One region of the Variovorax sp. 54 genome, then DNA from elsewhere that is predicted to be linked to it. Evidence: predicted binding sites of a transcription regulator. Region 1 holds the regulator's gene; the other holds the start of a gene.
The links. Region 1 encodes sigma-54, which starts transcription at its own class of promoters, with help from an activator protein. Its sites were predicted from a motif close to TGGCANGNAANCTGCTTT; they were not measured.
Positions count from the first base shown of each region.

Region 2: CLU95_RS05200 (nitrate regulatory protein) is a predicted target of sigma-54. The motif match lies at 2,609-2,626, and genes of this name have one in related genera.

Region 1 is NZ_PEFF01000001.1:3,747,016-3,751,494, forward strand. It holds gene CLU95_RS17390 (thiol:disulfide interchange protein DsbA/DsbL) at 1-308, shown strand, start outside; gene lptA (lipopolysaccharide transport periplasmic protein LptA) at 439-1,161, shown strand; gene lptB (LPS export ABC transporter ATP-binding protein) at 1,158-1,952, shown strand; gene rpoN (RNA polymerase factor sigma-54) at 1,970-3,562, shown strand; gene CLU95_RS17410 (phospholipase D family protein) at 3,573-4,479, shown strand, end outside.
Region 2 is NZ_PEFF01000001.1:1,168,067-1,172,545, forward strand. It holds gene CLU95_RS05180 (branched-chain amino acid ABC transporter substrate-binding protein) at 1-103, opposite strand, end outside; gene CLU95_RS05185 (Hsp20/alpha crystallin family protein) at 231-602, shown strand; gene CLU95_RS05190 (alpha/beta hydrolase) at 793-1,560, shown strand; gene tsaD (tRNA (adenosine(37)-N6)-threonylcarbamoyltransferase complex transferase subunit TsaD) at 1,496-2,557, opposite strand; gene CLU95_RS05200 (nitrate regulatory protein) at 2,658-3,920, shown strand; gene CLU95_RS05205 (CmpA/NrtA family ABC transporter substrate-binding protein) at 4,239-4,479, shown strand, end outside.

The DNA.
Region 1 (4,479 bases):
AGGAATACCACTCGAAGGTGTTCGCCGCGATTCACGCGCAGCGCCAGAACCTGAACGGCGAAGCCAACATCCAGGCCTGGGCCGAGCGTGCCGGCCTCGACGGTGCCAAGTTCAAGGAAACATTTGCGTCCTTCGGCGTGGCCAGCAAGGCCCGCCGCGCAGCGCAACAGACCGAGGCCTACAAGGTCGCCGGCGTGCCGGCCCTGGCCGTGGCAGGCCGCTGGTATGTCGACGGCGAAACCGCCGGCAGCATGGCCAAGGTGCTGCAGGTCGCGACCTTCCTGATCGGCGAAGCCAAGAAGGGCTGACCGACCCGACGACCTGTCGACCTGGTTTTTGGGTCGAATGCAAGGCCCGCTTCGGCGGGCTTTTTCATTGGCGGCGGTGGGCAATCACCGTCCCACGCATACAATGTTTCAGAGCAAGTTTCGTGCCTTTATGACATTGCCCTCCATCCCCACATTCCCCACCCTTCGTCGCCTCGGCCGCCTGGCCTTCGGCGCGCTGTTGCTGGCCGGAGCCGCCTCCGGCGCCCTGGCTGAAACCGCCGACCGCACCAAGCCGATGAACATCGAGTCCGACTCGATGCGCTACGACGACCTGAAACAGACCAGCGTGTTCACCGGCAATGTGCTGGTCACGAAGGGCACGATCATCATCCGCGGTGCGCGGCTGGACGTGCGCCAGGACGCCGAGGGCTACCAGTACGGCGTGGTCACGGCGGCGCCCGGCAAGCTGGCCTATTACAAGCAGAAGCGCAACGCCGGCGACGAGTGGATCGAGGGCGAGTCGGAAGTCATCGAGTACGACAGCCGCGCCGACAACGTCAAGTTCATCCGCCGCGCCGTCATGCGCCGGCTGATCGGTGCCACGGCCAATGACGAGAGCAGCGGTGCGCTGATCGTCTACGACCAGAGCAACGACACCTACACCGTCAACGGTTCCCTCGTGCCGCCGAACGCCGGCGTCTCGGCGGGCGGCGGCGGTCGCGTCAAGGCCATCCTTACGCCGAAGGCCACGCCGGCCCCGGCGGCAGGCGGTGCCGCACCGGCAGCGGGCGGCAAGAAGCCCGCGGCCCCGGCGCCCACCCCCGCGCCCGGCGCCGGGCTGCGCCCGAGCACCACGCTGGGCGGCAGCACAGAAGGGGAAGGGCGCAAGTGATCGAAACCGCAGGAACCCCGCCCGCCGACGGCGTCCCGGGCAGCCGCCTCGTGGCGCGCGGCCTCAAGAAGAGCTACGGCAGCCGCACGGTCGTCAAAGACGTCTCGCTCGATGTGCAGAAGGGCGAGGTCGTCGGACTGCTCGGCCCCAACGGCGCGGGCAAGACCACCTCGTTCTACATGATCGTCGGGCTGGTGCGCGCCGATGCCGGCGAGATCACCATCGACGGCGAGCCCATCGCCCACATGCCCATTCACCGCCGCGCGCGCATGGGCCTGAGCTACCTGCCGCAGGAAGCCTCGATCTTCCGCAAGCTCACGGTCGAGGAAAACGTGCGTGCCGTGCTCGAGCTGCAGCGCGAGCCCGACGCCAACGGCCGTCTGGTGGCGCTGTCCAAGCAGCACATCGACGAGCGACTGACGGATCTGCTGGCCGACCTGCGCGTCGACCACCTGCGCGATTCGCCCGCGCTCGCGCTGTCGGGCGGCGAGCGCCGCCGCGTCGAGATTGCGCGCGCGCTGGCCACCCAGCCGCGCTTCATCCTGCTGGACGAGCCCTTTGCCGGCATCGACCCGATCGCGGTGATCGAGATCCAGCGGATCATCAGTTTCCTGAAGGAGCGCGGCATCGGCGTGCTCATCACCGACCACAACGTGCGTGAAACGCTGGGCATCTGCGATCACGCGTTCATCATCAGCGACGGGCACGTGCTGGCACAAGGCACACCCTCGGAGATCGTCGACAACGCCGAGGTACGCAGGGTGTACCTGGGCGAGCACTTCCGCATGTAAGGGAGGGGCGCGTCCTCATGAAGCAAGGGCTGTCCCTTCGCGTCTCGCAGCATCTGGCGCTCACGCCACAGCTGCAGCAGTCCATTCGCCTGCTCCAACTCTCCACGCTCGAACTGAGCCAGGAGGTGGAGCAGATGCTGGACGAGAACCCGTTCCTCGAACGCACCGCGGAAGAAGCCGCGCGCGAGGAGTTCGGGCTCGATGCTGTCGACACGCCCGTGCCACGCGACGACGGTGGTGACACCGGCGAGGGCGATTTCGCCCCGGCGCCGACCCCCAGCGCGACGACCACTTCGAGCGAGACCACGTCCACGCCCGACTCCGACGGCCCCGCCGCCGAGATCACCGAGCGCGAGCCCGACTGGGAGGGCGACGGCACCGTCGAGATGGCGCCCGACGACAGCGAGTGGGGCAGCGACGCACCCGCACGCCAGAACAACCTGGGCGACGACGAGCGTGCCGACGCCACCGAACTCGCGCGCAGCCAGGAGTCGCTGCAATCGTTCCTGCACCGCCAGGCGCTGACCCTGCGGCTCAACGAAAACGACTGCGCCGCGCTGCGCTTTTTGATCGAATCGCTCAACGACGACGGCTACCTCGAAGACTCGCTGCCTGCATTGGCCTCGGGCCTGGCGGGCGATGACAACGACCAGTTCGACGACCTGGTGCACCACTTCCAGGTGGCGCTCGGCCTGCTGCAGAGCCTGGAGCCGGCCGGTGTGGGCGCGCGCGACCTCGGCGAATGCCTGAGCATCCAGCTGAAGGCGCTCGCGAACGAAGACGAGACCGAGGCCGAAGCGCTCGTGCGCAAGACCGCCATCGCGATCTGCAAGCAGCCGATGGAGCTGCTCGCGCGGCGCGACTTCAAGCGCCTGGCCACGCTCACGCGCACCAACGAAGAGCTGGTGCGCTCGGCGCTGCAGATCATTGCGCGCCTGGAGCCCAAGCCGGGCCGCCGTTTTGTCGACGTCGAGCGCAACATCGTCGTGCCCGACGTGATCGTCACCAAGACGGGCCGCGGCACCAACATCAAGTTCCGCGTCATGCTGAACCCCGAGGTGATGCCGCGCCTGCGCGTGCACGACATCTACGCCGGCGCGCTCAAGTCGCACAAGGGCGAGGGCAGCCAGGCGCTGTCGCAGCGGCTGCAGGAGGCGCGCTGGTTCATCAAGAACATCCAGCAGCGCTTCGACACCATCCTGCGCGTGAGCAACGCGATCGTCGAGCGGCAGAAGAGCTACTTCGTGCACGGCGAGCTGGCGATGCGCCCGCTGGTGCTGCGCGAGATCGCCGACGAACTGGGCCTGCACGAATCGACGATCTCGCGCGTGACCACGGCCAAGTACATGTCGACGCCCTTCGGCACGGTCGAGCTCAAGTACTTCTTCGGTTCGGCGCTGGGCACCGAGACCGGCGGCAACGCGTCGAGCACGGCAGTGCGCGCGCTGATCAAGCAGTTCGTGAGCTCCGAGAGCATCAAGAAGCCGCTGTCCGACAGCCAGATTTCCGAGATGCTGAAGGAGCAGGGCATCGAGTGCGCGCGCCGCACCGTGGCCAAGTACCGCGAAGCGCTGCGCATCGCGCCCGCCAACCTGCGCAAGGCCCTGTAGAAAGCTCACGATGACCCATCGCCTGCTGTCGCGCTGTGGGCATTGGGTTTTCGTCATCGCAACCGCGTTGCTGTTCACCGGCTGCGCCACGCTGCCCGACGAAGCACCGCGCGCACCCACCAAGGCCATCGCCGTCTCGGCCGACACCGCGCTCGGCAAGATCGCGCTGGCCTCGCAGCCCGACCCTGACCTCAGCGGCTTTCGCCTCATGCCCGGCGGCGACTTCGCCTTCGACACGCGGCTGCAGCTCGCGCGCCGCGCGCAGCGCACGCTCGACGTGCAGTACTACCAGATCGAGAACGACGAGACCGGCCGCTACCTGCTGCGCACCCTGCGCGATGCCGCCCAGCGCGGCGTGCGCGTGCGCCTGTTGATGGACGACCTGTACACGTCCGGCGAAGACGAGCTGCTGCTCGGTCTGGCCGCCACGCCGAACGTGGAGCTGCGCCTGTTCAACCCGTTCCCGGCCGGGCGCGGCAGCCTGCTCAAGCGCTTCACCGCGTCGCTGTTCGACTTCAGCCGCGTCAACCGCCGCATGCACAACAAGCTCTTCATCGCCGACGGCGCGATGGCGGTGGCGGGCGGGCGCAACATCGGCAACCAGTACTTCAGGCGCACCTCGGGCCAGAACTTCATCGACCTCGACACCTTCGTCACGGGCGCGCTGATCCCGCGCCTGGGCGTGCTGTTCGACCAGTACTGGAACAGCCCGCACGTGCGCCCGATCGGCTCGGTCGTGCGCTCCGACCTGCCGCGCGAAGAACTGCAGCGCCGCTTCGACGTCGCCACCGGCCCCGACACCACGCCGCCGCCGCCCAAGCCCGCGCCCAACGACCTGCTCGGCTACAGCCCCGTGGCCGACGACCTCGACGCCGGCAAGCTCGGCCTGATCTGGACCACCGCCGAGGCCTACGCCG
Region 2 (4,479 bases), 2.6 Mb from region 1:
GGGCGGGTTGCGGGGCCTGCGCGAAGCCGGCGAACGGGGTCGCGCATAGCGCCGCCGCTGCGAATTTCAAGGCCTGGCGGCGCCAAATAAAGGGGGTTTTCATTGTCTTGAAACGCGTGCCGATGCGCCTAGATGAGGTGTCAAGCGGCACTCACGATGGAAAGGCCGCGCAGTGTAAGGGACACACATTCCATGTCCCCATTGTGTTCATTCACCCTGGAGTTTTCGCCATGTTCTTCACCCCCACCCACCGCAGCGCGCATTTCGCTCCCCGTGCCCACGACCGTGCTTTCGAGCGCTTCGTGAACGAGGCTTTTGCCGGCGCCCGCCGCTCGCCCCTGATCGAGCAGGACGACAAGAGCTGGACCCTGTCGCTCGACGTGCCCGGCCTGTCGCGTGAAGACCTGTCGGTGGCCATCGAAGGCGCCGTGGTCCGCATCGAAAGCAAGGCCGAAGCCAAGCGCCAGATCAAGCTCGCCTACGAGCTGCCGCAAGCCATCGACCTGGCCACCAGCGAAGCCAAACTGGAGAACGGCGTGCTGACCCTGAAGCTCGGCAAATTGGTGCCGGCGAGCCAGGTTTCGCACTTGCAGATCAACTAGTCCGAGCGATGCCCCCACGAAGAAAATGTTAGTGACAGCTTGTTTTGACTTTAAACAAGCGTCGTATTCACAATACTGCTGGATAACGTCACATGATGTGACGATTTATTAGTACTTTCTTCTTCGTGGGCATCTCGTAAACGCATCGAGTTCCCGGGCGGTGCGGACAGCGGGTGTGCCTCAAGGCACCATGAAAACGCACCTGCAGTCAGCCAATGACAACCAACGGTCCGACACGCTCCTGATCTTCCTGCCAGGGGCTTACCTCAAACCCGAAGAGTTCGAGCGCGAGGGTTTCATCAGTGCCGTGCGCGAGCGGCACCTCGCAGCCGACGCACTGCTGGTCGATGCGGACGTCTCCTACTACTACGACCAGACCCTGAGCGAGCGGCTGCACGCCGACGTCATCGAGCCCCAGCGGGCCAAGGGCTACACCTCGATCTGGCTGGTCGGCATTTCCATCGGCGGTTTCGGTGCGCTGATCCATGAGCTGGCGCGGCCGGGCTCTGTGGACGGCATCGTGGCGCTGGCGCCCTACCTCGGGCGCCGCGTGCTCGGCGCGGAGATCAAGAAGGCCGGTGGCCTGCGCACCTGGCAGGCCCCCACCGGGCCGCAGCCCGACGAGGAGCCTGATCGCAAGCTCTGGCCCTTCTTCCAGCAGTACCTGGCGCCAAGGCCCTCCAAGGACCTGCCGCCGCTGTACCTGGGTTTCGGCCTGGCCGACCGCTTTGCCAGCAACCACAAGCTGCTGGCCGACGCCCTGCCGCCGGGGCGCGTATTCACCACCGAAGGCGGCCACGACTGGCCCGAATGGCGCCAGCTCTGGCGCAATGTGCTCGACGTGCTGCCGCTGCCCTCGCTGCCCGCGCTGGTGCGCGGCGCACGCGCGCCGGCTATGCGGTTTCCGGCTGTGGCGCCTCGGGCGTCATCAGCGATGCCATCGGCCATCGCGGCTTGACGTCGAAGGCATAACGCTCGGAGGCCTGCGACAGGCCCGACTGCAACCGCATCGCCGCGGCCATGGCGATCATGGCGCCGTTGTCGGTGCACAGGTGCAGCTCGGGGTAGTGCACGCGCACCTTGCGCTTCGCACACGCCGCGTTCAGCTGCTCGCGCAGGTTCTTGTTGGCCCCCACGCCGCCCGCCACCACCAGCCTCTTCAGGCCGGTCTGGTCGAGCGCCGCGAGCGACTTCTTCAACAGCACCTCGACGATGGCCGCCTGCGTGGACGCGGCCAGGTCGGCCTTGCGCACGTCGAGCTGGTCGCCGAGCTTCTTGGCCTGCGTGAGCACGGCCGTCTTCAGGCCGGCAAACGAAAAGTCGAGATCGCCGCTGTGCAGCAGCGGGCGCGGCAGCTTGAAGGCCGCGGCATCGCCCTCTTCGGCCAGCTTCGCGAGCCAGGGGCCGCCGGGGTACGGCAGGCCCATGAGCTTGGCGCTCTTGTCGAAGGCCTCGCCGGCCGCGTCGTCGATGGTTTCGCCGAGCAGTTCGTAGCGGCCCACGCCGTCGACCCGCATCAGCTGCGTGTGGCCGCCCGACACCAGCAGCGCCACGAACGGAAATTCGGGCGGGTCGGCGCTCAGGAACGGCGACAGCAGGTGCCCTTCGAGGTGATGCACGCCCAGCACCGGCTTGCCCAGCGCCACGCCGAGCGCGCAGGCCACGCCCGCGCCCACGAGCAGCGCGCCGGCCAGGCCCGGGCCACGCGTATAGGCCACCACGTCGATCTCGGCGAGCGAGCGCCCGGCCTCGGCCATGACGGCTTCGGTGAGCGGCAGCACGCGGCGGATGTGGTCGCGGCTGGCCAGCTCGGGCACCACGCCGCCGTAGGCCTGGTGCATGGCGATCTGGCTGTGCAGCGCGTGCGAACGCAGCAGCGGCAGCGCGTCGCCGTGCGACTCGACCAGCGCCACGCCGGTCTCGTCGCAGGATGATTCGATTCCCAACAAGAGCATGGCGCCGAGTGTAGGGGCCGCCCGTCGGCGGCGCCCGCGAAGGGGCAAGCGAGGCACGGAAGTTGCACGAGTGACGTGCGCTCCACCCACTCCCCCACGAATGACTTCCGGCCTGAGCTTCCTGATCGCCGCGCGCCGATGCGAGATCGACGCGCTGGACCAGCTCGCGCGCACCAGCGAACTGGTCGGTGCGATCGGGCGGCTCGTGCATGCGCTGCAGCGCGAGCGCGGCATGTCGAACGTGTTCCTGGCCTCGCACGGCGGGCGCTTCGCCGACCAGCGCGGTCCGCAGATCGCCGAATGCCTTGCGCTCGAGCAGCAGGTGCGCGCCGGCTTCGACCGGCTCGAGGCCGAGCACCACCGCGTGGTGGGTGCCGGCCACGGTGCGCGCCTGTTCAGCCGCATCGCCTGGGTGCTGCCCGGCCTGGACGCCCTGCCCGCGCTGCGCCAGCGCATCGACGCGCTCGAGCTCCAGCCGGCACAGGCCGTGGCCGCCTTCGCCAAGCTGGTGGCCGGCCTGCTGGCCGTGGTGTTCGAGGCGGCCGACGGCGCCACCGACCCCGAGATCTCGCGCCTGCTGGTGGCGATGTTCAACTTCATGCAGGGCAAGGAGTTCGCGGGCCAGGAGCGTGCCTTCGGCGCCGCAGCGCTCGCGCTGGGCCGCGGCGACGAGGCGCAGCGCCAGCAGTGGCGGCACCTCATCGAGTCGCAGGAGCGCTGCTTCCAGGTGTTCACCGATTTCTCGGGCGACGCGGTGCGCACCCTCTGGCACGACAGCCAGTCCGACGCCGTGCTGGCCGAACTCGAACGCCTGCGCCGCAAGGGCGCCACGTCGGTGCCGGCCGACGCGCTGCTGAGCCAGGCCTGGTTCGACTGCTGCACCCGGCGCATCGACGCCATGCAGACGGTCGAGAACCGCCTCTCGGCCGACCTGCGCGCGCTGTGCGACCACAAGACCGCGCAGGCGCGCAGCGAGCTGGCCGCCTACCGGCAGCTGCTCGGCACGCTGGCCCCGCAGGCCGGCGGCGCGCTGTTCTTCGACGATGCTCAAGCACAGGACGCCACGCCCGCGCAGCTCGGGCGCCACCTCGAACGCTCGGTGCTCGACATGGTCCAGGAGCAGTCGCAGCGCCTGCAGGCCATGAGCGACGAACTCGACACCGTGCGTGCCTCGCTCAACGAACGCAAGATCGTCGAGCGCGCCAAGGGCCTGCTGATGGCGCACCGGCGCCTGAGCGAGGCCGAGGCGCACAAGATGCTGCGCCAGACCGCCATGAACCAGAAGCGCCGCCTCGTCGACGTGGCCGAGTCGATGCTGGCCATGGCCGACTACCTGCCGCTCGAACCTGCACCGCGGCGCTGACCCGGGCCGCTTGGATTGGTGCAGCGCACAACAGTTGTGCGTCGCCGAAGTTTCCGGGCCGGATCGGACCTTCTCCTTGCCCCACGGGCGGCATCAGCTCCCCTTTCCATAGCAAAACACTGCCAGGTCAGGCTGGCACGTCGCTTGCGTAGACCTTCTCACGGACCGCAAGGTCTCAAGGCAGGTTGCACCCAACGGCGGGTGCGGCCCACCGAACCGGACAAAGGCGTCCCCATCCCGCACGGGCTCGTTCACGAGCAGCCCCTGCGCGGTGCGGACGCCTTTTCGTTTTTGTCTTTCACTTCTGGAGCCCCGCCCATGTCCGATCTGCTGCTGAAAACCAAACTGAGCCGGCGCCGCGTGCTGCAAGCCGCCGCCCTCGGCGCCGTGGGCATCGACCCCGCATTGCGCGCCGCTGTCTGGGCCCAGGGATCGGACAAGCCGGAAAAGGAAGAAGTGAAGATCGGCTTCATCCCGCTGACCGACTGCGCCAGCGTGGTGATGGCCTCGGTGCTGGGCATCGACAAGAAGTACGGCGTGAAGATCGTGCCCAGCAAGG